DNA from 2 places in the Streptomyces sp. NPDC002018 genome. Region 2 is predicted to be linked to the other one. Evidence: predicted binding sites of a transcription regulator. Region 2 holds the regulator's gene; the other holds the start of a gene.
The links. Region 2 encodes HrcA, which represses chaperone genes, less so after heat shock. Its sites were predicted from a motif close to TTNGCACTCNGNNNNNCNGAGTGCNAA; they were not measured.

Region 1: a site for HrcA is predicted at 5,152-5,178, ahead of groES (co-chaperone GroES). Genes of this name have one in related genera too.

The regions. Positions count from the first base shown of each region.
Region 1 covers NZ_JBIASO010000006.1:168,503-183,690, reverse strand. Annotated here, with positions in the region: gene ACFYYH_RS12035 (potassium channel family protein) at 238-744, opposite strand; gene ACFYYH_RS12030 (hypothetical protein) at 857-1,525, shown strand; gene ACFYYH_RS12025 (hypothetical protein) at 1,597-1,962, shown strand; gene ACFYYH_RS12020 (SAM-dependent methyltransferase) at 2,099-3,367, opposite strand; gene ACFYYH_RS12015 (polysaccharide deacetylase family protein) at 3,580-4,593, shown strand; gene ACFYYH_RS12010 (hypothetical protein) at 4,610-4,984, shown strand; gene groES (co-chaperone GroES) at 5,325-5,633, shown strand; gene groL (chaperonin GroEL) at 5,735-7,360, shown strand; gene ACFYYH_RS11995 (SDR family NAD(P)-dependent oxidoreductase) at 7,588-8,361, opposite strand; gene ACFYYH_RS11990 (multicopper oxidase family protein) at 8,384-9,898, opposite strand; gene ACFYYH_RS11985 (MOSC domain-containing protein) at 10,149-10,829, opposite strand; gene ACFYYH_RS11980 (LysR family transcriptional regulator) at 10,912-11,802, shown strand; gene ACFYYH_RS11975 (WhiB family transcriptional regulator) at 11,947-12,306, opposite strand; gene ACFYYH_RS11970 (response regulator transcription factor) at 12,734-13,345, shown strand; gene ACFYYH_RS11965 (sigma-70 family RNA polymerase sigma factor) at 13,643-14,218, shown strand; gene guaB (IMP dehydrogenase) at 14,340-15,188, shown strand, end outside.
Region 2 covers NZ_JBIASO010000003.1:456,773-471,960, forward strand. Annotated here, with positions in the region: gene ACFYYH_RS07550 (SpoIIE family protein phosphatase) at 1-935, shown strand, start outside; gene hemW (radical SAM family heme chaperone HemW) at 1,112-2,344, shown strand; gene ACFYYH_RS07560 (DUF3097 domain-containing protein) at 2,367-3,188, opposite strand; gene ACFYYH_RS07565 (MBL fold metallo-hydrolase) at 3,222-4,019, opposite strand; gene hrcA (heat-inducible transcriptional repressor HrcA) at 4,239-5,255, shown strand; gene dnaJ (molecular chaperone DnaJ) at 5,256-6,392, shown strand; gene ACFYYH_RS07580 (nitronate monooxygenase) at 6,624-7,739, shown strand; gene ACFYYH_RS07585 (16S rRNA (uracil(1498)-N(3))-methyltransferase) at 7,736-8,473, shown strand; gene ACFYYH_RS07590 (ATP-binding protein) at 8,639-10,018, shown strand; gene ACFYYH_RS07595 (tetratricopeptide repeat protein) at 10,035-11,114, shown strand; gene ACFYYH_RS07600 (histidine triad nucleotide-binding protein) at 11,165-11,524, shown strand; gene ACFYYH_RS07605 (ribonuclease Z) at 11,530-12,438, shown strand; gene ACFYYH_RS07610 (carbohydrate kinase family protein) at 12,609-13,700, shown strand; gene ACFYYH_RS07615 (PhoH family protein) at 13,864-14,895, shown strand; gene ybeY (rRNA maturation RNase YbeY) at 14,910-15,188, shown strand, end outside.

The DNA.
Region 1 (15,188 bases), on a different contig from region 2:
CCGGTCGGTGTGCCCAGGGGGCGCCTTCCGGTTCTGCTGGGGAGACTTGACGTGGTGCGGACGGGGACGAGGAGGCTGGGGTGCTGCGGATTCACTTCACGGCCAACGATCTCGCGTGAACGCGGATCTCGACCACGTGGGGGCCTCTGGGTGAGACCTTCTTCGGTCGGGCTGAAGGAGTTCGCCGACTGACGGGCGCCGGTCCGGCCGGAGCGGGCCGAGGGGCTTCGCCGGGTGTCAGTCGCCTCTGTTCCTCGACGGGCCGCCCGGGGGTTTCAGCAGGAGTTCCAGGCGGTCGAAGCGTTCGTGCAGGGCGCGCATGTCCTCGGAGACATCGGTCCTGCCCTCGCGTTCGGCGTGTTCCAGGGTCAGGGCGAACCGGCGCATACGGTGGGCGGCGCTGCTGACGAACCAGGTGGCCAGGGACGCCGTGACGATGCTGAAGACGGAGATGCCGACGAGCATCACCACACCGGCGACGACCCGCCCCCACGGGGTGACCGGATACATGTCCCCGTAGCCGACGGTGGTGGCGGTCTCCACGGACCACCACAGGGCGCGGGGGAAGGACGTGATCGTCGCGCGGGAGGCCGATGCCTCGACCGGGACGATGATCCACGAGCCGATCAGCAGGACGAGCACCAGGAGCAGGGTGGCCCATACGGCGGCCTTCACATGGAGCCGTTGCCAGGGTTCACCTCTCAGCAGCCGTTTCAGCAGGTACGTGAGGGAGATCGGCGGCATGGCCCCGAAGCTACTGCCGGCCGGGCCGGGGCGCCCCGCCCGACACTCGCCCCCTGGTCCCGAACGTCACCCCGCGTCGTCGGGCCCCGCCCGTCCCGTTACCCTCGGCCGGGTGATCAGCAAGGTCAGCGTGGCCGGCCGTCTGCGGCTGCCGCCGCCCCCGCCGCCCCCGCATCTGCGCTCCTGGCCCGACCGTGAGGCGCTGCTCGCCGACCGGGCCGCCACCATGGCCGCGCTCGCCGGACGGCGGCTCGGCATCGGGCGGCTGGTGCTGCTCTGGCTGACCGGAGCCGTCGCCGCGCTCGGCTGGGCGTCCGTGGGGCTGGCGATCCAGAGCTTCGAGCAGGGCGGGCTCGGCCAGGTGACCGGGCTGGTGGCGCTCTTTCTCGCGGCGGTCCTGCTGATACCCGCCGGGGTCGCGCTCGGTTACTGGCTGGAGCGTGGCCGTACCGTACGGCAGCGGCTGGAAGCCTGGGCCGAGCTCGACCAGGACCCCCCGAGGGACCTCCGTGTCCGCGCGCACGGGCGGAGCGTGATGTGGCTGCTGCTCTCCGTGGTCCTGTGCGCGCTCGGGGTGTGGGCGACGGCCGCCGCCTGGACGGGGGCCGCGCCGGGACCCGGTTCTGTCACCGTGGGTGAGACGGTCTACGCGCTGGGTCTCGCGGTCACGGCCCTGGCGACCGGGGTCCTGGGCGCTGTCCAGTCGTATGCGCATCAGGCCTGGTCAGGGCGGTTGCTGAGTCCTGTACCCGAGCGCAGGGGCGGGGGCGCCCACCGCTGAGGCCGTTCCTCGGGTGTCCGTCCTATGCTGAAGAGAGAACGCATGCGCCATTCACGGTGAAGGGGCGGCGGATGGAATGGCTTTGGTGGATTTTCGTCTTCTTCATCGTGGGCGGATTCGGATGGATCGCCGACACCGGCCGGACCGCGCTCCGGACCCGGCACGAGCGGCGGATCGAGCTCCTGAGGCTGGAGAAGAAGGAACGGCTGGCCCTGGAGCAGGCGCACAAACCGCCGGAGCCCGTCTGTGGCTGTACGCACCATCTCGCGAAGCATGACAAGCGGGGCAAGTGCCACGAGGAGGTCGAGGTCGCGACGGAGTGGGACGAGAACAAGAAGCCCCTGCGGTACGAGCGCAGGCAGTGCAACTGCCAGCAGTACGTCGGCCCGCAGCCGCTGTCGCAGATCTACGCGGACGAGCTGACCGACCTCCAGTAGCCGCGGACCTCCAGTAGCCACGGACCTCGCCACGGACCTCGCCACGGACGTCGCATGGACCTCCGGTGGGCAGGCGGGTCACGCCCCCGCCCCCTCCGGGCGGTGGCCGCCGTTCTCGCGGGCCCTTTCGGGGGCCCTACTTTTTCGCCGGGTGGCCGAGCAGCATGGTCGGGGCGCCCGCGACGCGGGTGAGGAAGACCGTGGAGGCGTGCGGCCCCTTGAGCTTCAGCCGGCGGCGGAGTTCCTCCGGTTCCACGGCGGAGCCGCGCTTCTTCACCGTCAGGACACCGACCTCGCGTTCGCGCAGCAGGGCCTTGAGTTTCTTGAGGCCGAAGGGGAGTTCGTCGGTGATCTCGTAGGCGGTGGCGTACGGGGTGGAGCGCAGTTCGTCGGCCGTGATGTACGCGATCGTCTCGTCGAGCAGTCCGCCGTCCAGCTCTTCGGCCACCTCGGCCACCAGATGCGCGCGGATGACGGCCCCGTCCGGCTCGTACAGGAAGCGGCCCGTCCCGCGGACGGCCGGGTCCGGCAGGCCACGGCCGGTGAGCGTGCGGACCGAAGGAGCGCCGTCGGTGCCAGGAGCGCCGACGGCACCGGCGGCGGGCGGCGTGGCGGTACCGGCGGTGAGCAGCGTGGCGCGGCGGCTGCCCGGGGTGACGGAGCCGGGCGTTCCGCCGTGCCAGAGCACGGCCTCCTTGACATCGCCGCCGTCCGAGATCCACTCGGCCTCGAAGTCGTCGGGGATCAGCTCGTGCGGAATACCGGGCGCGATCTTGACCGCGCCCGCGCCGGCCCGGCGCACCGCGTCGACCGCCCAGGACAGGGGTGGCGAGTAGGCCTCCGGATCGAAGATCCTGCCCCGGCCGCCACGCCGGGCCGGGTCGATGAACAGGGTGCGGGACCCCGTCAGGTCGTACTCCAGGACGTCCGCCCGCGTCACCGTCGCGGCCGGTGCCGCCGGTGCCAGATTCCGTAGGTTCTCGGCCGCGATCTCGCAGGTCAGCGGGTCGAGATCGACGGCGGTCACGGCGAAGCCCGCACGGGCCAGCTCGATCGCGTCGCCGCCGATGCCGCAGCACAGATCGGTGATCCGGAGCTCCGGCGCCAGGGCGCGCAACCGGTCGGCCCGGTACGCGGCGACGCTGCCGCGCGTGGCCTGTTCGATCCCGTTCGGCGTGAAGTACATCCGGGACGCGTCCCGTGCGCCGAACTTCGCCGCTCCGCGCTGGCGCAGCCGCGCCTGGGTCAGCGCCGCCGAGACCAGTTCCGCCGGGTGCTCACGGCGCAGCCGGGTGGCGAGAGCCAGTTCGCCGGCCGGGTCGTGGTCGCGCAGGTCGGCGAGGAGCGCCTGGCCCTCGGCGGAGAGCAGCGGGGCGAGGAGGGGAGGGAGAGGCGAGGGAGACATGGCGGACGGGGCGGTCGTGGGAGGCAGGGGAGACGACGAGGGAGACGAGGGGGACGAGGGGGACGTGCGCGACGAGGAGGGCGAGCGGGGGGAGACGGGGGAAGGGGCGCGGTCGGTCACCCGGTCCATTGTGGGCCAGCCGGGGGACGGTGCGCGCCGGGGCGGCGGTGTCGGCCGGACGCGGACGTGGCGCGCTGACAGGATACGACACCATGCAACTAGTACGACAAAAAGAAGAAATGACCGCAAAGGTGACGGAGACGGCGAAGGGGGTCGGGAGCGGCATGGGTGGGGGCGGTAAGGGGGGCAGCCACGGCAGACGAGGGCGTGCGGTGCTGGCCGCCCTGCTCGTCGCGGCGATCGGTTCGGGATGCGCCGTCGGATCCGGTGAGGTGCCCAAGCCCACCGCCGGGCACCCGGGCCAGCCGGGCGGACCGGGCCATCCGGACGCGAAGAAGGAGGCCCCGGCCGGGATGATCACCGGCTATGCCGAGAACCTCCGCCGCAACCAGGCGGCCCGTGCGATCGCGGCCAAGAAGTGGGGGCTCGGCGCCACCCCGCTGCCCGCGCCCAGACCGCCCGCGGTCAAGCCGGCCATCACCACCCGCGAGGGCTTCGAGGTCGAGAGCAGCGAGGATCTGCCGCCGGTCTTCACCACCGTCCCGACCAAGGACAAGGTCGTCTTCCTGACCATCGACGACGGCGTGGAGAAGGATCCCGAGCTGCTGCGGATGATGAGCGAGCTGAAGATCCCGTACACCGCCTTCCTCAGCGACTACGTGATCAACAGCAACTACGACTACTTCAAGAAGATGCAGGACAACGGGGTGACGCTGAACAACCACACCCTCAACCACCCCTATCTGCCCGGTCTGACCTACGACGAGCAGAAGCGGGAGATCTGCGGCCAGCAGGACAAGCTCCAGAAGCGGTACGGCCACCGGCCCGCGCTCTTCCGGCCGCCGTTCGGCAACTACAACCGGGACACCCTGGTCGCCGCCAAGGAGTGCGGTGTGAAGGCCGCACCCCTGTGGGCGTCGGAGGCATTTCCCGACCACATGGAGTGGCGGGAGTGGGACCGCGACATGCACCCCGGGGACATTATCCTCACCCACTTCCGCGGGCCCGACGAGTGGTCGGGCTCCATGCCCGACATGATCCGGCATGTGATGAAGGTGATCACGGACAAGGGGTACGCCGTGGGCAAGCTGGAGGACTACGTATGACACCGGCGGAGTACCTGTGAGGCTCGGGGAGGACGCGTGCGGCCCCGTCGCCCCGGTGGGCGCGGCACGGGCGCGGAGAGCCGCCGGGGGCCGCGGGAGAGCCGAGTACCGGCTGCTGGCCGGTGCGCTGGCGGCCGGCGCGCTCATCACCGCCGGCTGCGCGCAGTCGTCCGATCCGGTGGACCCGATCGAACGGCTCGGCCGCAAGGCGGCGCAGAAGGTCGGTCCGCACGCCCCGCCCCCGGTCTCGCGGCCCGAGCACCGGCCGGGCGCCGTACGGCTCGCCCCGCAGCCCCGGGAGATGTGCCCCGGGGAGGAACCGCGGGAGGGGCGGCCGGTCATGGACACGGGCCCCGGCGGCCCCGGCGGGAACGCGGGGGCCCGGCTGTGAGCGCCGGTGTCGCCCCGGGATGAGACCGGGGCGAGCCATGGCCGCCGGAGCCGGGCCGTTCGCGTCGGCGCGGGCGCGGGCGTGTGCGCCGCTCGTACGGGTGTGCGGAATCAGGGGCCTCACACGGGCGTTTCCGTACCGGTACGGAAACGCCACGCGCAGCCGTATTGGCACTCCGCTTGACCGAGTGCTAATCGCGGTCATAGTCTCGGGTCTGGCACTCCCCACTGGAGAGTGCCAAAGCGCGACTGGCAGATCCGGCACCCGCGACGACGGATCGACCTGGTCGCCACCCTCAGACAGTTAACCCCGTGAGATCTCCGAAGGGGGAGGTCGGATCGTGACGACCGCCAGCACCAAGGTTGCCATCAAGCCGCTCGAGGACCGCATTGTGGTCCAGCCGCTCGACGCCGAGCAGACCACGGCCTCTGGCCTGGTTATCCCGGACACCGCCAAGGAGAAGCCCCAGGAGGGCGTCGTCCTTGCTGTCGGTCCGGGCCGTTTCGAGAACGGCGAGCGGCTTCCGCTCGACGTTTCCGTCGGCGATGTCGTTCTGTACAGCAAGTACGGCGGCACCGAGGTGAAGTACAGCGGCGAGGAGTACCTCGTCCTCTCGGCTCGCGACGTGCTCGCGATCATCGAGAAGTAATCACCCACGTACGAGTTTGCTTGTGAACCGCGCCCCTGGCCGCCCTTCGATTGCCGGGCGGACAGGGGCGCGGTTCGTGTGAGAGGACAGAGAAAGCTCCCATGGCGAAGATCCTGAAGTTCGACGAGGACGCCCGTCGCGCCCTCGAGCGCGGCGTCAACAAGCTTGCCGACACGGTGAAGGTGACGATCGGCCCCAAGGGCCGCAACGTCGTCATCGACAAGAAGTTCGGCGCCCCGACCATCACCAACGACGGTGTCACGATCGCCCGCGAGGTGGAGATCGACGACCCGTTCGAGAACCTGGGCGCGCAGCTCGTGAAGGAGGTGGCGACCAAGACCAACGACATCGCGGGTGACGGCACCACCACCGCCACGGTGCTGGCCCAGGCGCTGGTCCGCGAGGGCCTGCGCAATGTCGCCGCCGGCGCTTCCCCGGCCGCCCTGAAGAAGGGCATCGACGCCGCCGTCAAGGCCGTCTCCGAGGAACTGCTCGCGACCGCCCGTCCGATCGACGACAAGTCCGACATCGCCGCCGTGGCCGCGCTCTCCGCGCAGGACCAGCAGGTCGGCGAGCTGATCGCCGAGGCGATGGACAAGGTCGGCAAGGACGGTGTCATCACCGTCGAGGAGTCCAACACTTTCGGTCTGGAGCTGGACTTCACCGAGGGCATGGCCTTCGACAAGGGTTACCTGTCCCCGTACATGGTGACCGACCAGGAGCGTATGGAGGCCGTCCTCGACGACCCGTACATCCTGGTCCACCAGGGCAAGATCTCCTCCATCCAGGACCTGCTGCCGCTGCTGGAGAAGGTCATCCAGTCGGGTGGCTCCAAGCCGCTGCTGATCATCGCCGAGGACGTCGAGGGCGAGGCGCTCTCCACCCTGGTCGTCAACAAGATCCGCGGCACCTTCAACGCGGTCGCGGTGAAGGCCCCCGGCTTCGGTGACCGCCGCAAGGCCATGCTCGGCGACATCGCCACCCTCACGGGTGCGACCGTCATCGCCGAGGAGGTCGGCCTCAAGCTCGACCAGGCCGGTCTGGACGTGCTGGGCTCCGCCCGCCGCGTCACCATCTCCAAGGACGACACGACCATCGTCGACGGCGGCGGCAACTCCGCGGACGTCGTCGGCCGCATCAACCAGATCAAGGCCGAGATCGAGGGCACGGACTCCGACTGGGACCGCGAGAAGCTCCAGGAGCGCCTCGCGAAGCTGGCCGGCGGCGTGTGCGTGATCAAGGTCGGCGCCGCCACCGAGGTGGAGCTGAAGGAGAAGAAGCACCGTCTGGAGGACGCCATCTCCGCGACCCGCGCCGCGGTCGAGGAGGGCATCGTCTCCGGTGGTGGCTCCGCCCTGGTGCACGCCGCCAAGGTGCTGGAGGGCAACCTCGGCAAGGAGGGCGACGAGGCCACCGGTGTCGCGGTCGTCCGCCGCGCCGTCGTCGAGCCGCTGCGCTGGATCGCCGAGAACGCCGGTCTTGAGGGCTACGTCATCACCTCGAAGGTGGCGGAGCAGGACAAGGGCCACGGCTTCAACGCAGCGACCGGCGAGTACGTCGACCTGGTGAAGGCCGGTGTCATCGACCCGGTGAAGGTCACGCGCTCCGCGCTGGAGAACGCCGCGTCCATCGCGTCGCTGCTGCTCACGACCGAGACCCTGGTCGTCGAGAAGCCGGCCGAGGAAGAGGCCGAGGCGGGCCACGGCGGCCACGGCCACAGCCACTGACCGCCGGCACGTCCGCGCGTACGGTCTGAACGCACCGAGGCCCGGCGCCCCCTCCACGGGGGCGGCCGGGCCTCGGCGCGTTCCACCACCATGACCCGCCCGCCCGGCACGGGCCCGCACGCGTCCGCAGGTGCCGCACCGGGGGCGGGGGTCTTCCGTTCGGATCAGGCCGCGCGGCCCGGGGGTCTTCCGTGCTCCCCGACCCAGCCGGATCCGAACGAAAGACCCTAGCGCGGGCCGTACTTGCGGCCCGTCTTCGCGGTGATTCCGCCCAGCAGGCCGCGCGGTGCCAGCTTGGCCGCGCCCATCAGCGCCTTGTACCGGGGGTCGGGCACGGACACCGTCCTTCCCCGGGACAGATCCGCCAGCGCCGCCGTCACCACCTTGTCCGCGTCGAGCCACATCCAGCCCGGGATGTTGTCCGTGCCCATCCCGGCCCGTTCGTGGAACTCGGTCCGTACGAAGCCGGGGCACAGCGCCATCAGCCGCACCCCCGTCCCCGCCAGATCCCGGGACACGCCCTGGGTGAACTGCACGACCCAGGCCTTCGAGGCGCCGTACGTACCGCGCGGCAGGAACGCCGCCACCGACGCCACATTGACGACTCCGCCCCGGCCGCGCTCCCTCATCCCCGCGACCCCCGCCGAGGTCAGCCGGAGCACGGCCTCGCAGTGCACCTTCAGCATCGTCAGCTCATCGGCCATGGAGACATCGAGAAAACGGCCCCTGTTGCCGAAGCCCGCGTTGTTGACGAGGAGATCGACCGGCTGTCTGCGGTCCGAGAGCCGCCTCTCCACCGACTCGATCCCGCTGTCGGTGGAGAGGTCGGCCGTCAGCACCTCGGCCTCGATGCCATGCCGGTCGTGCAGCTCGGTGGCCTGTTCCCGCAAGCGCGTGGTGTCGCGCGCCACCAGTACGAGATTGTGCCCGTCCGCCGCCAGCCGGCGCGCGAAGGCGGCACCGATCCCGGCCGTCGCGCCCGTAATCAAAGCAGTCGTCATACGCGGCACGTTAGTGCCTGAGTCAGTGCCCCTGATGTGCGTGGACAGCAGATGGACGGCCCGCCCGCCGCCCCTTCCCGACCACCACGAACTGGCCCATCATCCCCTGGTCCTCGTGGGCGAGCAGATGACAGTGGTACATGTACGGGGAGTTGGGGTCGGCCGGCCCGTCGAAGCGCATCGCCAGCACGACGGTCGTACGGTCGGGGACGAAGACGGTGTCCTTGGCGCCGCGCAGCGCCGGTCGCGGCGCACGGCCGTTGACCGACAGGATCCTGGACTGCACGCCGTGGACATGGAAGTTGTGCGGTATCCCGTTGGTGTTCCGTACGGTCCAGACCTCCGTCGTACCGCGCGCGACCGTGGCGTCGACCCGGCCCATGCTCATCCTCCGGCCGTTGATCCCGGAGACCTTGAGGTCGAAGAAGCGTGTGCGCGCGGCCTGCGAGCCGTCGGGTATCTCCGGTTTTCCCAGGGTGACCGGCAGGGCGGAGGAGTGACGCAGCCGCTCGCGGGCACGCAGTTCCAGGATGTCGAAGCTGTCGTCGCCCCCGTTGAAACGCTGGTTGTAGAAGTCCTGGCCGATGGAGAGCGGATAGCTGCGCAGTACGGTCCGCTCCCCGGGCCGCACCCGCACCACGATCTCGGCGCGCTCGCCCGGTGAGAGCTGGATCCGGTCCATGGACGCGGCCTTCTCCAGCAGTCCGCCGTCCGTGGCGATCAGCGAGAAGGCGCGGTTGTCGTCGAAGCCGAAGTCGTAGGTGCGGGCCGTCGAGGCGTTGAGCAGCCTCAGCCGTACGAGGTCGTCGCCGACCACGCGGTACGGGTCGAGCGTGCCGTTCACCATCGTCCGGTCACCGAGGAAGCCGGTGGTCTGCAACAGCCCGTGCCCGTGGTCGAACCGCGCTCCGTCGAACTTCACGTCCTGGACGATCAGCGGCAGATCGTTCACCCCGTAGGTGTCGGGCAGTCCGAGTCCGAGGGACTTCGCGTCGTCCAGGATGAACATCCCGGCGAGCCCGCGCTGCACATGGTCCTCGGTCTCGCCGTGCGGATGCGGGTGGTACCAGAGGGTCGCGGCCGGCTGGTCGACCTTCCACTGCGGCGACCAGGTCGCTCCGGGAGCGACCATCTGGTGCGGGCCGCCGTCCATCCGCGCGGGCAGACGCATCCCGTGCCAGTGCACGGTCGACGCCTCGCCGAGTGCGTTGCGCACCCGTACCCGCACCTTCTCACCGCGCGCGGCGCGCAGTGTGGGCCCCAGATAACTGCCGTTGAAGCCCCAGGTCGGAGTCCTTCTCCCGGCCGTGAACTCCGTCTCGCCGGCCTGCATCCTCAGGTCGAAGACCCGGGTGCCGTCGGGACCGACCGTCGACCGGGCGAGCGGCGGAACGGCCAGTTCGTTGCGGAAGCCGCCCCGGCCGGCCGTGGACACCTTGGCGCCGGAGTACACCCAGAGGAAACCGCCGCCGGCCGCCAGGGTGAGAACGATCCCGGCCGACAGGAGAATGATGAGAACGCGCTTGAAGCCAGACATGCTCAGAGCGTCCCGGCGGGGCCCGTCCCCCTTCATCGGGGGCGCCCCCGAGGCGCCCCCGAGACCCCACCCGTCCCTCTCAGGGGCATCCCCTACACAGGAAGTATTCCGTCCGAGGAGCCCCAGGTCAGGGCCGTTTCACCGGGCCTCATGTGCCGCTCGCCCATGTGCCGCCGACCTATGGTGCCGCACCCCCTGTGCCGCCGACCTATGTGCCGCACCCCCTGTGCCGCCGGCCCGTGTGACGCCGCTATGCCGTGGTGCCCGCTCCGTACCGGGCGACGTACTCCCGTGCCGTCCTCAGCTTCTCGGCGTGCAGCGCCTCCCCGGCCACGAGGATGCGCGGCAGCAGTTCACGCTCGGTGGTGACGGCACGGAAGGCCATGGACACCGTGACCTCGTGCGCGGGCCGGTGGATTATCTCGATCGCGTCGCCCGCGCGGATCTCGCCGGGGGTGATGACCCGGAGATACGCCCCCGTCACGGCCTGCCGCGTGAAGCGCTTGAGCCAGCCCGTCTCGCCCAGCCAGCCCTGGAACGTACGGCACGGAATCCGGCCGCTCGTCGTCTCCAGCACCACCTCGGAACCGATCCGCCAGCGCTCACCGATCTTCGCGCCGGTGATGTCGAGCCCGAGCGTGGTGAGGTTCTCACCGAACGCGCCGTTGGCCAGCGGCCTGCCCAACTCCCTTTCCCAGTAGTCCAGATCCTCCCGCGCGAACGCGTACACCGCCTGGTCGCTGCCACCGTGGTGGCGCAGATCGCAGACGGTGTCCCCGGCGAGACCGCTGCCGCCCCGGCCCTTCGGCCCGGGATCGGTCACCCGTACGGGACCGTCGGCCGGCCGCTTGTCGATTCCGGTGGCGCCGCCAGGGGCGTCGGTGTACCCCACGGCCTTCGGCCGCCCCACATTCACGGTCAGAAGCTTCATGGCCGTCACGTTATCCGGCCCTCATTCAAAGCAACCAGCCGTTATATGGCGGTGGCCCAAAGACTCTCTTATGGTGTGGCGTGTGATCGAGGCCCGTCATCTCCGTGTTCTGCGCACCGTGGCCGCCACCGGCTCCTTCTCGGCGGCGGCGCGCGAACTGGGCTGCACCCAGCCCGCCGTCAGCCAGCAGATGAAGGCGCTCGAATCGTCCGCGGGCACCCCGTTGATCGTCAGGACCGGCCGGGAGACGCGGCTGACGGAGGCGGGCGAGGTCCTCGTGCGCCATGCGACGGGCATCCTCGCCGGACTCACCGCCGCCGAGGAGGAGATGGCGGCCATCGCGGGACTGCGGGCGGGCCGGGTCAGGCTCGTCTCGTTCCCCAGCGGCAGCTCCACCCTGGTGCCCGCCGCGCTCGCCGCCCTGCGCGCGGCCCATCCCGGCACCCGGGTCTCGCTCGTCGAGGCCGAGCCGCCGGCCTCCGCGGCGATGCTGCGGGACGGCGACTGCGATGTGGCGCTGGCGTTCCGGTACGGCGGCTCCGCCACGGAGTGGGACGACCTGGTGGTGCGCCCCCTGCTGGTGGACCGGCTCGTCGGGGTCGTCCCCGAGGGCCACCGGCTCGCGGACGCGGGGACGGTCGCGGTCGGCGCGCTGGCGGACGAGTCATGGATCGCGGGCTGTCCGCGCTGTCGTGAACAACTCGTCGGCGCCTGCGAGGAGTCGGGGTTCACGCCCCGGATCGACTTCGCGACGGACGACTATCCGGCCGTGATCGGCCTGGTCGCGGCGGGGCTGGGGGTGGCGATGCTGCCGGAGCTGGCGCTGGAGGCCGTACGCCCCAAGGGGGTCCGTACGCTCACGGTCGAGCCGTCGGTCCACCGGGAGATCGTCGCGCTCACGCTGCCGGATCTGGCGCGGGTGCCGGCCGTGGCGGCGACTCTGGATCAACTGGTCCTGGCCGCCGCGCGCTGAATCCTTCGCGGGCGGGAGGCGGGGAGCGGGGGTGGCGGGAGCGGGAGTGGCGGGAGTTGCGGGAGTAAGAAGTTCAGGAGGTGCGGAAGGCGCGGGAGGTGCAGGAGGTGCAGGAACGTTTCTGCGTCGGCTGTGCGCGTGGGGTCAGTCGTTGTCGTGGCCGTCGTGCCCGTGGGTGCCGCCCGGCCCCGGTGCGGAGGCCGAGGTCGACGCTGTGATCAGCCGGGTACGCGCGCGCCCCATCAGTTCCTCACGCTCGTCCTCGGTCAGTCCGCCCCACACGCCGTACGGCTCCCGTACCGCGAGCGCGTGCGCCGCGCACTCCGCGCGGACCGGGCATCGCATGCACACCTCTTTCGCCGAGTTCTCGCGCGCGCTCCGTGCCGCGCCTCTCTCCCCCTCCGGATGGAAGAAGAGTGAACTGTCTACACCACGACAAGCCGCCAGGAGCTGCCAGTCCCACAGATCCGCGTTCGGTCCGGGAAGGCGGGAGAAATCTGCCATTGCTCATGTCCCCTTGGAAACCGTGCTGAGGCGGGTGCGGGCCGCGTGGACGCCGGGTTCGAGCCCGACGCGCAACTCGCACCGGTGCTCACGACCGTACATCTACTATCCAAGTAGATGTAAATATGACTCATTGCGAATCTAGCCACAGACACCAGCAAAAGTGAAGAAAAGCCGCTAAATGGGGCATAGCTCTGTGTGAACCGCCCGCCCACCTGCGACGCTCTGCTCTGTGTCCGACCCCTCACAGGGAGTGCTGAACTCCGCCGTCCGACCCGTAACTCTTTCGAGTGACCGTCGTTGAGTGTGTGAGGCGGTTGAGAGAACGAGCGCTCGGGCACATGTCCGAGCGCGTCAATCGCACAGGTGACGATATGTACCCAGCCTGGAGGCTCAAGGTGACGCGCATCAGCTGCGGAGGACGGTCATGACATCCGTCCTCGTCTGTGACGACTCCCCGCTTGCCCGAGAGGCGCTCCGCCGCGCGGTCGCGACCGTGCCCGGCGTCGAGCGCGTGACGACGGCCGCCAACGGCGAGGAAGTCCTCCGCCGCTGGGGCGCCGATCGGTCCGACCTGATCCTGATGGACGTCCGCATGCCCGGCCTGGGCGGTGTCGAGACGGTCCGCCGACTGCTCTCGGCCGACCCCGGGGCCCGGATCATCATGCTCACGGTCGCGGAGGACCTGGACGGGGTCGCGCTCGCGGTCGCCGCCGGTGCCCGCGGCTATCTCCACAAGGACGCCTCGCGCGCCGAGCTGCGTGCGACCGTCACCCAGGCGCTCGCCGACCCGACCTGGCGGCTCGCGCCGCGCCGGCTCCGCTCGGCCGAGATGGGGGCCGCGCCCACGCTCACCGCGCGGGAGATCCAGGTGCTCGAAGGCATGAGCCACGGCCGCTCGAACGCGGAGATCGGCCGTGAGCTGTTCCTCTCCGAGGACACGGTCAAGACCCACGCCAGGCGGCTCTTCAAGAAGCTCGGTGCCTCGGACCGCGCGCACGCCGTGGCGCTCGGCTTCCGCTGGGGCCTGGTCCGCTGAGGCGACAGGTCCTCACCACCCGTCCGCTGCCGGGTCCTGTTCAGCCGGACAGGACCTGGGCGGGGCGGGGCGCGGGGGGCCGCAGGATCTGGGCGGGACCGGACGACGTACGCCCGCGGGCATCCGTTTCCCGCGCGATGCCGCATCCTTGAGGGTGTGGAGTTCCTCGGGGACGAGTCGGACGAGCGCGAGGGGAGGGCGCAGGGGATGAGTTCTGCCGCACCCGCTCATAACGCTTCGGTGCACAACTACGGACGCGGTGCCACCGATCAGCAGCCGCCAAGGCACCATGGTCCGATGCGCGATGACGAGACCACGGTGATCGGTGCGCTCGTTCACCGTGCCGTCGACGGCGACGCACAGGCCACGCACGATCTCCTGGCCCGCGTGCACCCGCTCGCGCTGCGCTACTGCCGTACGCGCCTGAGCAGGCTGCCGGGCGACGCGCGGCACTTCGTGGAGGACCTCGCGCAGGAGGTCTGTGTCGCGGTTCTCATGGCCCTGCCGCGGTACCGCGACACCGGCAGGCCCTTCGAGGCGTTCGTCTTCGCCATCGCCGGGCACAAGGTCGCCGATCTCCAGCGGGCCGCCATGCGCCATCCGGGATCCACGGCCGTACCGTCCGACGAGATGCCCGAGCGGCCGGACGATTCGCTCGGCCCGGAGGAGCGGGCCCTGCTCAGCAGCGATGCCGAGTGGGCCAAGAAACTGCTCGCCAATCTGCCGGAGAACCAGCGCGAACTGCTGGTGCTCCGGGTCGCGGTCGGGCTGACCGCGGAGGAGACGGGCCAGATGCTGGGGATGTCCCCGGGCGCGGTCCGGGTCGCCCAGCACCGCGCGCTGAGCAGGCTGCGGGCGCTGGCGGAGCAGTGACACCGCCCACGGCCGAGGGCCCGGGGGTGACCCGATCGGTATACCGGGTGTGGAATGTGAGGCGTGCGGAGCCCGTTAGCATGGACATCCGCACCGATCAAGGCCATTTGGGGAAGGTGTCATGACTGCAAACGTCGACGGAGTGCCCGAGAAATTCGCGACGCTCGGGCTGACATACGACGACGTGCTGCTGTTGCCGGGCGCGTCCGACATGTCGCCCGACGCCATCGACACCTCCTCGTACCTCTCCAAGAACGTACGGGTGAACATCCCGCTGCTCTCCGCGGCGATGGACAAGGTCACCGAGGCCCGGATGGCGATCGCCATGGCGCGGCAGGGGGGCGCGGGTGTGCTGCACCGCAACCTCTCCATCGCCGACCAGGCCAACCAGGTCGACCTGGTGAAGCGTTCGGAGTCCGGCATGGTCACCGACCCGATCACGGTCCACCCGGACGCGACGCTCGCCGAGGCCGACCAGCTCTGTGCCAAGTTCCGGATCAGCGGTGTCCCGGTCACCGACCGCGGCGGCAAGCTGCTGGGCATCGTCACCAACCGTGACATGGCCTTCGAGGCGGACCGCTCGCGCCAGGTGCGCGAGGTCATGACCCCGATGCCGCTCGTCACCGGCAAGGTCGGCATCTCCGGTGTGGACGCCATGGAGCTGCTGCGCCGCCACAAGATCGAGAAGCTGCCGCTGGTCGACGACTCCGGTGTCCTCAAGGGCCTGATCACGGTCAAGGACTTCGTCAAGGCCGAGAAGTACCCGAACGCGGCCAAGGACAAGGACGGCCGGCTGCTCGTCGGCGCGGCCGTCGGGGTCGCGGGCGACGCGTACGAGCGCGCCCAGGCGCTGGTCGAGGCCGGTGTCGACTTCATCGTCGTCGACACCGCGCACGGCCACTCCCGGCTCGTCGGGGACATGGTCGCCAAGATCAAGTCCAACTCCGCGGTGGATGTCATCGGCGGCAAC
Region 2 (15,188 bases):
TCGGCCGGCCGGACCGTACCGGTGTCCCCGACGATGTCACCGCCCTCGTGGAGGACTTCGCGCGACGCGTCGCCCTCGCCATCGGCGCGGCCCGGCGCTACAGCCGCCAGGTCACCATCAGCCGGGTGCTGCAACGCGGACTGCTGCCCAGCCAGGTCGCGCGGATCCCCGGTGTGGCCAGTTCCCTGGTGTACGAGCCGAGCGACGAGGGCCTCGCGGGCGGCGACTTCTACGACGTCTTCCCGTGCCCGCCGGGCGACCGCTGGTGCTTCATGCTCGGCGATGTCCAGGGCAGCGGCCCCGAGGCGGCGGTCGTCACCGGCCTCGCCCGTCCCTGGCTGCGGCTGCTCGCCCGCGAGGGCTACCGCGTCGGCGCGGTTCTGGACCGGCTCAACCGGCTGCTCCTCGACGACGCCACGGAGGCGGCCGAATCGGCCTCCCTGATGGTCGCGGCGGCAGCGGCGGCCGGTCCCGTCCTGGGCAGACCGGGCGCCGTCCCCGGGGCCGCCGAGAGCGGTCAGCCGCGCTTCCTGTCGCTGCTGTACGGGGAGCTGATGCCCCTGCCGGAAGGCGGCGTACGGTGCACGCTCGCGAGCGCCGGGCATCCGCTGCCCCTGCTCCTGCGGCCCGACGGGACGGTACAGCCGGCCGCGGAGCCCCAGCTTCTGCTCGGGGTCGTGGAGAACGTCGCGTACGAGAGCCGCACGTTCACGCTGGAGCCCGGCGACACCCTGCTCTGTGTCACCGACGGCGTGACGGAGCGGCGCTCGGGGGCGCGGATGTTCGACGACGGCGACGGGCTCGCACGGGCGCTGGCGGAGTGCGTGGGGCTGTCGGCGCAGGGCGTCGCGGAGCGCATACGGCGGACCGTGCACGAGTTCGCGGACACACCGCCGGGGGACGATCTGGCGCTGCTGGTGCTCCAGGCGGAGTGACCCCTGGTGCTCCAGGGCGAGTGATCCCGGAGACCGGAGAGGGAACGCCCACCCCGGTGTCCCGTACCCGATCGGGCATGTGTCCCGTACCCGATCGGCCGGTGTCCCGCACCCGACCGGCGGGCGACCTGTCCGGGCGCGTCCGGGCGACCCGTCCGGTACGGGACACTGGGGGTATGCCTTCCGCACTGCCCGACGGTGACCCCATGCCCGAGACCGGCGCGCTGCCCCCGCACGCCCTGGCGGGCGCGGCGGACCGGCCCCTCGGCTTCTATCTGCACGTTCCGTACTGCGCGACCCGCTGCGGCTACTGCGACTTCAACACGTACACGGCGACCGAGCTGCGCGGCTCGGGGGGCGTGCTGGCGTCCCGTGACAACTACGCCGGGACACTCGTGGACGAGATCCGGCTGGCCAGGAAGGTCCTGGGGGACGATCCCCGGCAGGTCCGCACGGTGTTCGTCGGCGGCGGCACACCGACCCTGCTCGCGGCCGGGGACCTGGTGCGGATGCTGGGGGCGGTCCGGGACGAGTTCGGGCTCGCGGACGATGCCGAGATCACCACGGAGGCGAATCCGGACTCCGTCGGTCCGGCGTATCTGGCGGCGCTGCGGGAGGGCGGCTTCAACCGGATCTCCTTCGGGATGCAGAGCGCCAAGCAGCACGTGCTGAAGATCCTGGACCGTACGCACACCCCCGGACGGCCCGAGGCGTGTGTGGCGGAGGCCCGCGCGGCCGGGTTCGAGCATGTGAATCTCGATCTGATCTACGGCACGCCCGGGGAGAGCGACGACGACTGGCGCGATTCCCTGGCCGCGGCGGTGGGGGCGGGGCCCGACCATGTCTCGGCGTACGCGCTGATCGTGGAGGAGGGCACGGGACTGGCGCGCCGGATCCGCCGCGGCGAGGTCCCGATGACGGACGACGACGAGCACGCGGACCGGTATCTGATCGCGGACTCGGTGCTGGCCGAGGCGGGTTTCTCCTGGTACGAGGTGTCCAACTGGGCCACCTCGGAGGCCGCCCGCTGTCTGCACAACGAGCTGTACTGGCGCGGCGCGGACTGGTGGGGCGCGGGGCCCGGGGCGCACAGCCATATGGGCGGGGTGCGCTGGTGGAACGTCAAGCACCCGGGCGCCTACGCGGCGGCGCTGGCGCAGGGCCGCTCGCCGGGCGCGGGCCGGGAGATCCTCTCGGTGGAGGACCGCCGGGTGGAACGCGTCCTGCTGGAACTGCGTCTCGCGGACGGCTGCGAGCTGTCGCTCCTGCGTCCGGACGGTCTGGCCGCCGCCCGCCGCGCCCTGGCCGGCGGCCTCCTCGCACCGGGCCCGTACGAGGAGGGCCGCGCGGTCCTGACCCTCCAGGGCCGGCTGCTCGCGGACGCGGTCGTCAGGGACCTGGTGGACTGATCCCCCGGACCTGGTGGACTGATCACCCGGCCGTGACGAAGTCGATCAGTTCCTCCACCCGGCCCAGCAGCGCCGGCTCCAGGTCCCGGTAGGTCCGTACCCGGGACAGCACGTGCTGCCACGCCGCGCCCGTGTTGGGGGGCCAGCCCAGCGCGCGGCAGACGCCCGTCTTCCAGTCCTCGCCCCTCGGGACCGAGGGCCAGCCGGAGATGCCCACGGAGGACGGCTTCACCGCCTCCCAGACATCGATGTACGGGTGCCCCACCACCAGGACGTCGGGGCCGGTCACCGCCGCCGCGATACGGGACTCCTTCGAGCCCGGCACGAGATGGTCGACCAGCACCCCCAGCCGGGCGTCCGGCGCGGGGCCGAACTCGGCGACCACGGCGGGGAGATCGTCGATGCCGCCCAGATACTCGACGACCACGCCCTCGACCCGCAGATCGTCACCCCACACCTTCTCCACCAGCTCGGCGTCGTGCCGGCCCTCGACATAGATACGGCCCGCCCGCGCCACCCGCGCACGGGCCCCGGGCACGGCCACGGAGCCGGAGGCCGTACGGGTGGGCCCGGCCTGTCCCGCCGCCGTCGGGCGTACGAGGGTGACCACCTGGCCGTCCAGCAGGAACCCGCCGGGAACCAGCGGGAACACCCGGTGCTTGCCGAACCGGTCCTCCAGGGTGACCGTCGGGCCCTCCGCGGTCTTCTCGCAGCGGACCACCGCACCGCAGAAGCCCGTCGACACCTCCTCGACCACCAGATCCGGATCCGGTTCCGCGGGGACCTCGGGCGCGGGCGCGGACTTCTTCCACGGCGGCGTCAGATCGGGGCTGTAGCTACGCATTCGCAAGACGATAGGCCGCACCGGCCCGTACGGCTACGACCCCCCGAACCGCTCGGCCAACGCGTCCCGCTGCGCCCGTACGAACGCCGCGTCCACCACGGCCCCGTGCCCCGGCACATACACGGCGTCCTCGCCGCCCAGCGCCAGCAGCCGGTCCAGGGAGGCCGGCCAGCGCGCCGGGATCGCGTCGGGACCCGCCTGCGGCTCACCGGACTCCTCCACCAGATCGCCGCAGAAGACCACGGTGCGCGCCCCCGCCGTCCCTCCTGCCCCCGGTGCCCCTTCCGCCCCCAGTGCCCCGTCCGATCCCGGTGCCCCGTCCGCGACCGGCACCAGCACCGCCAGATCGTGCGCCGTGTGCCCCGGGCCCGCGTTCACCAGCACCGCCCGGCGGCCAGCGCCCAGCTCCAGCGTGAGCTGCCCCGACACCTCGTGCCGGGGCGGCACCAGCAGTTCCACCGACCGCGCCGTCTCCTCCGCGTCCGCCCCGAGGCGTAGGGCCTCCTCGTACAGTTCCGGGCCGGCGGCCGCCAGCAGCCGGGCCATCCCCACCGGCCCGTAGACCTCCGCCCCGGCGAACGCCGCCGTCCCCAGCACATGGTCGAAGTGCGGATGGCTGAGTGCGATGTGCGTCACGTTCCCGCCGCCCAGCAGCGCCCGTGCCTGGGCCCGGAGTTCGGCGCCCTCACGGACCGTCGAGCCCGTGTCGTACAGCAGGACCGCGTCCGTTCCGACGACCAGTCCGGCCGTCGCGTCCCAGCCCGGCAGCCGTCGCCGGCCCACCCCCGGCGCCAGCCGCTCCCACCCGTGTTCTTCCCAACAGACGTCCATACCAGGACGCTACGGGACGCTACGGAAACACCGCCGCCGCCGACCGGTGCGATCGGGCGGTACGGTGTTCGGCCGCCCTTGCTCCGGGCGTACCCCACGGCCGTACACTGACGGGGGGAGTGTTGGCACTCCCCGTGAGCGAGTGCCAAGAAGTGAGCATCAGGACCGGAACGACCGCGGAACGACCCGGAACGACGACCGTAGCTGGAGGTGTGCGCCATGCTCAGCGAACGCAGACTCGAGGTGCTGCGCGCCATCGTCCAGGACTATGTGGGCACCGAGGAGCCGGTCGGCTCCAAGGCGCTCACCGAGCGCCACAAGCTCGGGGTGTCCCCGGCCACCGTCCGCAATGACATGGCGGTGCTGGAGGACGAGGGCTTCATCGCCCAGCCGCACACCAGCGCCGGACGCATCCCGACCGACAAGGGCTACCGGCTCTTCGTCGACAAGCTGGCCGGGGTCAAGCCGCTGTCCTCACCCGAGCGCCGTGCCATCCAGAACTTCCTGGACGGCGCCGTCGACCTCGACGATGTCGTGGGCCGTACGGTACGGCTGCTGGCGCAGCTCACCCGGCAGGTCGCCGTCGTCCAGTACCCCTCGCTGACCCGCTCGACGGTGCGGCACGTGGAGCTGCTGGCGCTGGCGCCCGCCCGGCTGATGCTCGTCCTGATCACGGACACGGGACGGGTCGAACAGCGTATGGTCGACGCTCCCGCGCCCTTCGGCGAGACCTCGCTCGCGGATCTCCGCGCGCGGCTCAACAGCCGGATCGTCGGGCGCCGCTTCGCGGATGTCCCGCAGCTCGTGCAGGACCTGCCCGATTCGTTCGAGCAGGAGGACCGCGGTGTGGTGTCCATCGTGCTCGCGACCCTGCTCGAAACCCTGGTCGAGGAGACCGAGGAGCGGCTGATGATCGGCGGCACCGCCAACATCACCCGCTTCGGACACGACTTCCCCCTCACCATCCGGCCGGTGCTGGAGGCGCTGGAGGAGCATGTGGTGCTCCTCAAGCTGCTCGGCGAGGCCAAGGACCCCGGCATGACCGTACGTATCGGGCACGAGAACGCCCATGAGGGCCTCAACTCCACGTCCGTCGTCGCGGTCGGCTACGGTTCGGGCGACGAGGCAGTCGCCAAACTCGGCGTGGTCGGACCGACCCGCATGGACTACCCCGGAACGATGGGAGCGGTACGCGCAGTGGCACGTTACGTCGGACAGATCCTGGCGGAGTCGTAAGTGGCCACGGACTATTACGCCGTACTCGGCGTACGCCGCGACGCATCTCAGGACGAGATCAAGAAGGCATTCCGGCGGCTCGCGCGCGAGCTGCATCCGGATGTCAATCCAGATCCCAAGACGCAGGAGCGCTTCAAGGAGATCAACGCCGCGTACGAGGTGCTGTCGGACCCGCAGAAGAAGCAGGTCTACGACCTCGGCGGGGACCCCCTCTCGGCGAACGGGGGCGGGGGCGCCGGCGGCTTCGGGGCCGGTGGCTTCGGCAACTTCTCCGACATCATGGACGCGTTCTTCGGCACGGCGTCGCAGCGCGGCCCCCGGTCGCGGACCCGGCGCGGCCAGGACGCGATGATCCGGCTGGAGATCGATCTCAACGAGGCGGCCTTCGGTACGACGAAGGACATCCAGGTCGACACGGCCGTCGTCTGCACGACCTGTTCCGGCGAGGGCGCGGCGCCCGGCACCTCGGCGCAGACGTGCGACATGTGCCGCGGCCGCGGCGAGGTCTCGCAGGTCACCCGCTCCTTCCTGGGCCAGGTCATGACCTCGCGGCCGTGCCCGCAGTGCCAGGGCTTCGGTACGGTCGTGCCGACGCCGTGCCCCGAGTGCGCGGGCGACGGACGCATCCGCTCCCGCCGTACGCTCACGGTCAAGATCCCGGCCGGTGTGGACAACGGCACCCGCATCCAGCTCGCGGGCGAGGGCGAGGTCGGTCCCGGCGGCGGTCCCGCCGGTGATCTCTACGTCGAGATCCACGAGCTGGCGCACTCCGTGTTCCAGCGGCGGGGCGACGATCTGCACTGCACGGTCACCATTCCGATGACGGCGGCGGCGCTGGGCACCAAGTGCCCGCTGGAGACGCTGGACGGGGTGGAGGAGATCGACGTACGCCCGGGGACCCAGTCGGGCCAGTCGATCCCGCTGCACGGCCGCGGAATCACGCATCTGCGCGGCGGCGGCCGGGGCGATCTGATCGTGCATGTCGAGGTGATGACCCCGGCGAAGCTGGATCCGGAGCAGGAGCGGCTGCTGCGGGAGCTGGCGAAGCTGCGCGGTGAGGAGCGCCCCACGGGCCAGTTCCAGCCGGGCCAGCAGGGACTGTTCTCCCGCTTGAAGGACGCGTTCAACGGCCGCTAGGCCGTCAGGTCGTCGGGTCGTCAAGCCGTCGGGGCCACGGGGCCACGAGGCCCTGGGGCGGCCGGCGCCAGGCGGTGCGGGCGGCCGGACGGCCGCCGCGCGAGGCGCAGGACAGGGGCCGGCGTCCAGGGTTTTCTCTGGACGCCGGCCTTTTTGCGCGGCCTTTCACCGGCACATGCCAGGTGCGGGACCGATGCGGAGCTGTCACGGAGGACATGGCACCATGCCTGCATGTCCTCCGCGCTGACCGATCTCTGCCGGTATCCGATCGTGCAGGCCCCCATGGCGGGCGGGGCCTCCTGCCCGCAGCTCGCCGCGGCCGTCTCCGAGGCCGGCGGCCTCGGTTTCCTGGCCGCCGGGTACAAGACGGCGGACGGCATGTACGAAGAGGTCAAACAGTTGCGCGGGCTGACCGGTCAGCCCTTCGGGATCAATCTCTTCATGCCGCAGCAGCACAGCGCCGACCGCGCGGCCGTCGAGGTCTACCGCAATCAGCTCGCCGGCGAGGCGACCTGGTACGAGACCCCGCTCGGTGACCCCGAGGCCGGACGGGACGACGGGTACGAGGCCAAGCTCGCGATCCTGCTCGACGACCCGGTGCCGGTGGTCTCGTTCACCTTCGGATGTCCGGGCAGGTCCACCCTGGACGCCCTCGCCCGCGCCGGTACGTACACCGTGGTCACGGTGACGACCCCCGAGGAGGCGCAGACCGCGCAGTGGTCGGGCGCCGACGCCGTCTGTGTCCAGGGCATCGAGGCCGGCGGCCACCAGGGCACCCACCGCGACAATCCGGCCGTCGACGGCGCCGGTCTGGGGCTGCTCTCCCTGATCGCCCAGGTCAAGGAGACCGTGCAGCTTCCGGTCATCGCCGCGGGCGGGCTGATGCGCGGCGGACAGATCGCGGCGGCGCTCGCGGCCGGCGCGGACGCCGCGCAGCTCGGTACGGCGTTCCTCGTGTGCCCCGAGTCCGGCGCGAACGTCCTGCACAAGCAGGCCATGACCAATCCGCTGTTCGTACGGACGGAGCTGACCCGGGCGTTCTCCGGCCGGCCCGCCCGCGGTCTGGTCAACCGCTTCATGCGCGAGCACGGCCCGTACGCCCCGGCCGCCTACCCCGAGGTGCACCACCTCACCTCAGGGCTGCGCAAGGCCGCGGCCCGGGTGGGCGACCCGCAGGGGATGGCGCTCTGGGCGGGACAGGGCCACCGGATGGCCCGGGAGCTGCCCGCCGGCCAGCTCGTCGAGGTCCTGGAGGCCGAACTCGAAGCGACGCGCGTCTCGTTGACGGTCGGTCTGGGCAACGGTCCGGGCAGTGGCCGGAGCAGCGGTCCGGGCAACGCCTCGTGACCGCCCCGGTCTTTGTCGTCGGGGAGGGCGTGCCGCGCGTGGGCACGGTCACGCTCGACGGTTCCGAGGGGCGGCACGCCGTCTCCGTACGGAGGCTGCGCGTCGGCGAGGAGATCGTGCTGACGGACGGCGCGGGCACCGGCGCGTACGGGACGGTCGCCGCCGTCGAGGGCAAGGACCGGCTGGAGGTCGCGGTCACGGAGGTACGGACCGAGGCGGCGCCCTCGCCCCGGATCACGGTCGTCCAGGCGCTGCCCAAGGGCGACCGCGGGGAGCTGGCCGTGGAGACGATGACCGAGACCGGCGTCGACACGGTCGTGCCGTGGCAGGCCGCGCGCTGTGTCACCCAGTGGAGGGGCGAGCGGGGCGAGAAGGCGCTGGCCAAGTGGCGGGCCACGGCGCGTGAGGCGGGCAAGCAGTCGCGCAGGCTCCGCTTTCCCGAGGTCACCGGGCCGCTGACCGGCAAGCAGGTCGCCGCGCTCCTCGCGGACGCGGACTTCGCGGCCGTGCTGCACGAGGAGGGCAGCGAACCGCTGGCCACCGCGCCGCTGCCCGCCGAGGGCAGTGTCGTGCTGGTGGTGGGGCCCGAGGGAGGCGTGTCGCCGGAGGAGCTGGCGGCGTTCGCGGAGGCGGGGGCCAAGCCGTACCGCCTGGGCCGTACCGTCCTGCGCACCTCCACCGCCGGGACGGCGGCCACGGCGCTGCTGCTCGGCCGCACCGGCCGCTGGTCCTGAGCGGCCGCGCCGGCCGCACCGGCCGCTGGTCGTGAGGCGCAGGCCGGGGGCGAGGCCGCCTGCCCCACGCCCGGGGCCCTGAACGGATATGGGCCGCTCAACCCTCGCGGCCCGTACTCGCCACCCGCTGGACAAAGGCCCACCCGCGCTTCGTAGGCTGACGGTATGTCCGATGAGTCTCCGCTGATCCGGAGCCTGCGCGCCGCCGTGGCCGCGGCCCCCGACGATGTCCCGCTGCGGCTCCATCTCGCCGAGTTGCTGCTCGGCGCGGGACGCGCGGAGGAGGCGGTCACCGAGGCGGCCGTCGCGCTTCAGCACGCTCCGGGTGACCCCGACGCGCGGGCGCTGATGCTGCGCGCGATGGGGGCGCCCGCGATGCCCGGGGCCCCCATGGCGCCGGGCGCGGCAGGGGCCCCCGAAGCTCCTGAGGCCCCTGCCGGGCCCGCAGCGCCCGCGCCTCCCGCCGCCCCCGTGGAGACGGGCGCCCCGGTCCCGCCGCCGTCCGAGTCCGCCGGGTACGCCGGATTCGACTGGCAGGCGGCCGAGCGGCAGATCGAGGGCACGGTCCCGCCGCGCTTCGTCACCTCCGAGGGGTCCGGGCGGCCCCCGGCCCCCGAGGCTCCCCTCGCGGCCGACGGCGCCGGTGACCCCGGTGCCGTCCCCGCCTGGGACATCGACGCGCCCGGATCCGTGAGCCTCGCCGACGTCGGGGGGATGGGGGAGGTCAAGGACCGTCTCGAAGCGGCCTTCCTGGCCCCCCTGCGCAACCCCGAGCTGCGCAGGCTGTTCGGCAAGAGCCTGCGCGGCGGGCTGCTGCTGTACGGGCCTCCCGGCTGCGGGAAGACATTCATCGCACGGGCCGTCGCGGGGGAACTGGGCGCGGCTTTCCTGTCCGTGTCCGTCAACGACGTACTGGACATGTGGATCGGCAACTCCGAGCGCAATATGCACGAGGTGTTCGAGACCGCCCGCCGGCAGGCGCCCTGTGTGGTCTTCCTCGACGAGCTGGACGCGCTGGGCGCCAAGCGGAGCCGTACGCACCACAGCGGGATGCGCAACACCGTGAACCAGCTCCTCACCGAACTCGACGGGGTGGACGCCGCGAACGAGGGCGTGTTCGTGCTCGCCGCCACCAACGTCCCCTGGGACGTGGACATCGCGCTGCGCAGACCCGGCCGGCTCGACCGCACCCTGCTCGTCCTGCCGCCCGACGCGCCCGCCCGGGAGGCGATCCTCCGGTACCACCTGCGCGACCGGCCCATCGAATCCGTCGACCTGGGCAGACTGGTCAAGGTCACCGAGGACTTCTCCGGCGCCGATCTCGCGCATGTGTGCGAGTCGGCGGCCGAGAGGGCGCTGCTCGACTCCGCCCGTTCGGGCACGGTCCGCATGATCAATATGAAGGACCTGCTGGCGGCGGCCAAGGAGGTACGGCCGTCCACGGAGCCCTGGTTCGCGGCGGCCCGCAATGTCGCCATGTTCGCCAACGACGGCGGCACGTACGACGATCTCCTCGCCCATCTGAAGAAGAAGCGGAAACTGTGACCACCGGCCGCACACGGTGAGCGAGGCGATCGAGCGGGCCGACGCGCTCCATCGGATGGGCCGGCACGAACAGGCCGCCGCCACCGTGTCCGCCCATCTCGCCGGGCACCCGGACGACGCGCGCGCCTGGGTCCTGCTCGCCCGCTGCACCCACGCGCGCGGCGACCGCGCCGCCGCGCTGGCCGCGGTGGACCAGGCGCTGCGCGCCGACCCGCGTCAGCTCTCCGGCTGGATCGTGCGCGCGGAACTGCTCACCGGCGCGCGCCGGTACGACGAGGCCGAGGCGGCGGCCCGCGAGTCGATCCGGCTCGCACCGCACTTCTGGGGCGCCCACCAGGCCCTCGCCTGGGTCCTGGACCGTTCGGGCGACCGGTCCCGGCGCCAGGAGGCGTACGCCGTCGCGCGGAGGGCCGCCGAGCTGGCCCCGGAGCACGACTCCGCGCACTTCCTCGTCGGTGTCACCGCCCACCGGCTGCGTGACTTCCGTACCGCCGAACTCGCCTACCGCACCGCGCTGCGCCTCAATCCGCAGAGCAGCGAGGCACACAACAACCTGGCGATGCTGAGCATGGGGCACCGGTGGCGGCGGCGCGGCGCGTGGACCGCCGCGGCGGAGGGGTTCGCCACGGCCGTCGCCCTCGACGCGGAGGACCGGGACGCCCGGTTCAATCTGGAGTCCATGGCCTGGGGCGCGGTGGCGGGCGCCCGCTGGGTCGCGCTGGCCGGGCTCGTCGTCTCCGTCCTCGGCACGGTCGGCCCGCGGACCGGCGACGACGGCCCCGGCGCCCTGGTGGCGCAGGGGGTGACGGCCGTCGTCCTCGTGGCGCTGTGGGCGGGCTGGGCGCTGTGGTTACGGAGCAGGCTGCCCGCGCGGCTGCGGCGGCCGATGCTCCTGCTGGCCCGGGGCTGCCCGCCCGTGGTGGCGATGGCCGTGGCCGTCGGGCTGCTGGGGCTCCACTCGGCGGCCGTGGTCGCCCTGCCAGGGGCGGGCGCGGGACTCGTCGGCGGACTGGGCGTGCCCCTGTTCTGGGGGATGCTGCTGACGTACTGGCTCAGCAGGGCGGCTCTCAACAGGCGTCGGCCCGTGGACGGATAGCATGCGTCGGTAGCGAACCGATCACCGGCGGCGTCGAGGAGGCCCGGATCATGGCCGGAGAACCACAGGCCGACTGCCTGTTCTGCAAGATCGTCTCGGGGGAGGTGCCGGCCACCGTCGTCCGGGAGACGGACACCACCGTGGCCTTCCGTGACATCAATCCGCAGGCCCCGACCCATGTCCTGGTCATCCCCCGGGTGCACTACCCGGACGCGGGCAGCCTCGCCGCGGCCGAGCCGGCCGTCGCCGCCGATGTGCTGCGCGAGGCGGCGGCGGTCGCCGTCGAGGACAAGACCGACGGCAGCGGCTACCGGATCATCTTCAACACGGGCGCGGGCGCCGGTCAGACCGTCTTCCACGCGCACGCCCATGTGCTGGGCGGCCGCGGCTTCAACTGGCCTCCCGGGTAGTCGCCTTGTCCGTACGGGAACTGGTCGTCCTCGGCACCGCCAGCCAGGTGCCCACCCGCCACCGCAACCACAACGGCTATCTGCTGCGGTGGGACGGCGAGGGCCTGCTCTTCGACCCGGGCGAGGGCACACAGCGCCAGATGCTGCGGGCCGGGGTCGCCGCGCACGACATCAACCGGATCTGTGTCACGCACTTCCACGGCGATCACTCGCTCGGTCTGGCCGGGGTCATCCAGCGCGTCAATCTCGACCAGGTGCCGCATCCGGTCACCGCGCACTATCCGGCGAGCGGACAGCACTTCTTCGAACGGCTGCGGTACGCGACGGCCTACCGGGAGTCCGTATCGCTGACCGAGGCGCCGGTCACCGGTGACGGGGTGCTCGCGCGCACCCCCGCGTACACGCTGGAGGCGTACCGGCTCTCCCATCCCGTCGAGTCGTACGGGTACCGGCTCACCGAGCCCGACGGGCGGCGGATGATCCCGGCGCTGCTCGCGGAGCGCGGTATCGCGGGCCCCGACGTGGGGCGTCTCCAGCGCGAGGGCACGGTGAACGGCGTCGGCCTCGACGAGGTCAGCGAGACGCGCCGGGGCCAGCGCTTCGCGTTCGTCATGGACACCCGGCTCTGCCCCGGGGTGCGCACGCTGGCCGAGGGGTGCGACATGCTGGTCATCGAGTCGACGTTCCTCGACGAGGACGAGCGGCTGGCGTCCGACCACGGTCATCTCACGGCGGGCCAGGCGGGCCGCGCCGCGCACGAGGCCGGTGTACGGCATCTCGTGCTGACGCACTTCTCGCAGCGCTACGGCGATCCGGACGAGTTCGAGCGGCAGGCGCGCGCCGCCGGGTTCGACGGCGAACTGACCGTCGCGGCCGATCTCGTACGGGTGCCGCTGCCCAAGCGCTCCGGCTGAGCCCGGTCGTTCCGGGCACCCGGTCGTCCGGGCCCCCGTCGTTCCGCGCCGCGGAGATCCCGAGCGTCCGCGTCGGCGCCGAGGATCGGGCAGACTGTCCGGATCCGCACGCGATCGGGGAGCCCGCCGTGACCACACCCACCACACCCGATGGAGACCCGCTGGAACACATGGGACATGTCGACGCGCATGTCGATCCGCTGGGCGCGCTACGCGCCCCGGACGACCCGGACTGCGACGTCTATCTCACCGGCACGGTCTTCCTGGACATCATCTTCACCGGCCTGGACAGCGCGCCCGTGCGCGGTACGGAGTCCTGGGCACGCGGCATGGGGTCGAGCCCCGGCGGGATCGCCAACATGGCCACCGCGCTCGCCCGGCTCGGCCTGCACACCTCGCTCGCGGCGGCCTTCGGCGACGACCACTACGGCGAGTACTGCTGGGACGCGCTGGAGCAGGGTGAGGGCATCGACCTCTCCCGGTCCCGCACCGTTCCCGGCTGGCACTCGCCCGTCACGGTCTCCATGGCCTATGAGGGCGAGCGGACGATGGTCTCGCACGGACACGAGGCCCCGCCGCCCGAGGGAGCCCTCCCCGAGTGCCCGCCCCGCGCCCGTGCCGCCGTCGCCGCCCTCACCCCGGGCCGCCGCGACGAGTGGATCGCGCGCGCCGTCCACCGCGGGGCGCGGATCTTCGCCGATGTCGGCTGGGACGAGTCCGGCCGCTGGGATCTCGCGGGCCTGGCCGATCTGGAGCACTGCGAGGCCTTCCTGCCCAACGCCGAGGAGGCGATGCGCTACACCCGTACCGACTGCCCCAAGGCCGCCGCCCGGGTGCTCGCAGAACGGGTGCCCGTCGCGGTCGTCACGCTGGGCGCGGACGGGGCGTACGCGGTGGACGGCGCCACCGGCGAGACCGCCGAGGTGCCGGCCATCGCCGTGGAGGCACTGGACCCGACGGGCGCGGGCGATGTCTTCGTGGCCGGCTATGTCACCGGTACGCTCGCCGGCTGGCCGCTCGCGGACCGGCTGGCCTTCGCCGGGCTGACCGCCGCGCTCTCGGTCCAGGAGTTCGGCGGCTCGCTCTCCGCGCCGGGCTGGTCGGAGGTCGCGACCTGGTGGCAGTACGTACGGACCTGCTCGGACCAGGACCCGGCGGCGCTGCGGCGCTATGCCTTCCTGGAGGAGCTGCTGCCCGCGCCGAGCAGGCCGTGGCCCCTGCGCAGGGCCGTACCGACGATCGGGTTCGGCCGCTCCGGCTGATCCCGGGCCCGCCCCTCCCGGGCGCCCGCCGCGAGGTTTCCCGAACGGCACAGGTAAAAGCCCTAGGGCCTTGTCAGTGCGGAGCCGTACCCTGGTAGCCCAGAGGTTGTCGAGCAGCGAGAACCCTGCAACGGGAGGTATGCGCAGGCCACAGCGCCGGCCCATGACTCAGACACCTACAGCCCGGACCCCCGCGGAGGGGCAGGCACGTACCCACTTCACCGTCCCCGCCAATCACCCCATGGTGACGGTCCTGGGCTCGGGGGATTCCCTGCTCCGTGTGATCGAGCGGGCCTTCCCGGCCGCGGACATCCATGTCCGGGGCAACAAGATCAGCGCGAGCGGCAGCGCGGCGGATGTCGCGCTCGTCCAGCGCCTGTTCGACGAGATGATGCTGGTGCTCCGCACCGGTCAGCCGATGACGGAGGACGCAGTGGAACGTTCCATCGCCATGCTCAGGGCGAGCGAGAACGGCGGTGCGGACGGCCCCGAGACCCCCGCCGAGGTGCTCACCCAGAACATCCTGTCCAGCCGGGGCCGGACCATCCGCCCCAAGACCCTCAACCAGAAGCGGTACGTCGACGCGATCGATCACCACACGATCGTCTTCGGCATCGGTCCCGCCGGTACGGGCAAGACCTATCTCGCCATGGCCAAGGCGGTCCAGGCCCTCCAGGCCAAGCAGGTCAACCGGATCATCCTGACCAGGCCCGCCGTCGAGGCGGGTGAGCGGCTCGGCTTCCTGCCCGGCACGCTCTACGAGAAGATCGACCCGTATCTGCGCCCGCTCTACGACGCACTGCACGACATGCTCGACCCCGACTCGATCCCGCGGCTGATGGCGGCGGGCACGATCGAGGTCGCGCCGCTGGCGTACATGCGGGGCCGCACGCTCAACGACGCGTTCATCATTCTCGACGAGGCCCAGAACACCAGCCCCGAGCAGATGAAGATGTTCCTGACCCGGCTCGGCTTCGAATCGAAGATCGTCATCACCGGTGACATCACCCAGGTCGACCTCCCGGGCGGCACGAAGAGCGGTCTGCGCCAGGTCCAGGACATCCTGGAGGGCCTCGACGATGTGCACTTCTCCCGTCTCACCTCGCAGGATGTCGTACGGCACAAGCTCGTCGGCCGTATCGTCGACGCGTACGAGAAGTACGACAGCCGCACTGACGGCCGAAACGGGAAGTAGAACAAGAGCGCACCATGTCGATCGACGTCAACAACGAGTCAGGCACCGAGGTCGACGAGCAGGCGATCCTCGATGTCGCCCGCTACGCGCTCACCCGGATGCGCATCCACCCGCTCTCCGAGCTGTCGGTCATCGTCGTGGACGAGGCGGCCATGGAGCAGCTCCATATCCAGTGGATGGATCTGCCGGGTCCGACGGATGTCATGTCCTTCCCGATGGACGAGCTGCGTCCGCCGGTCAAGGACGACGAGGAGCCCCCGCAGGGGCTCCTCGGTGACATCGTCCTCTGCCCG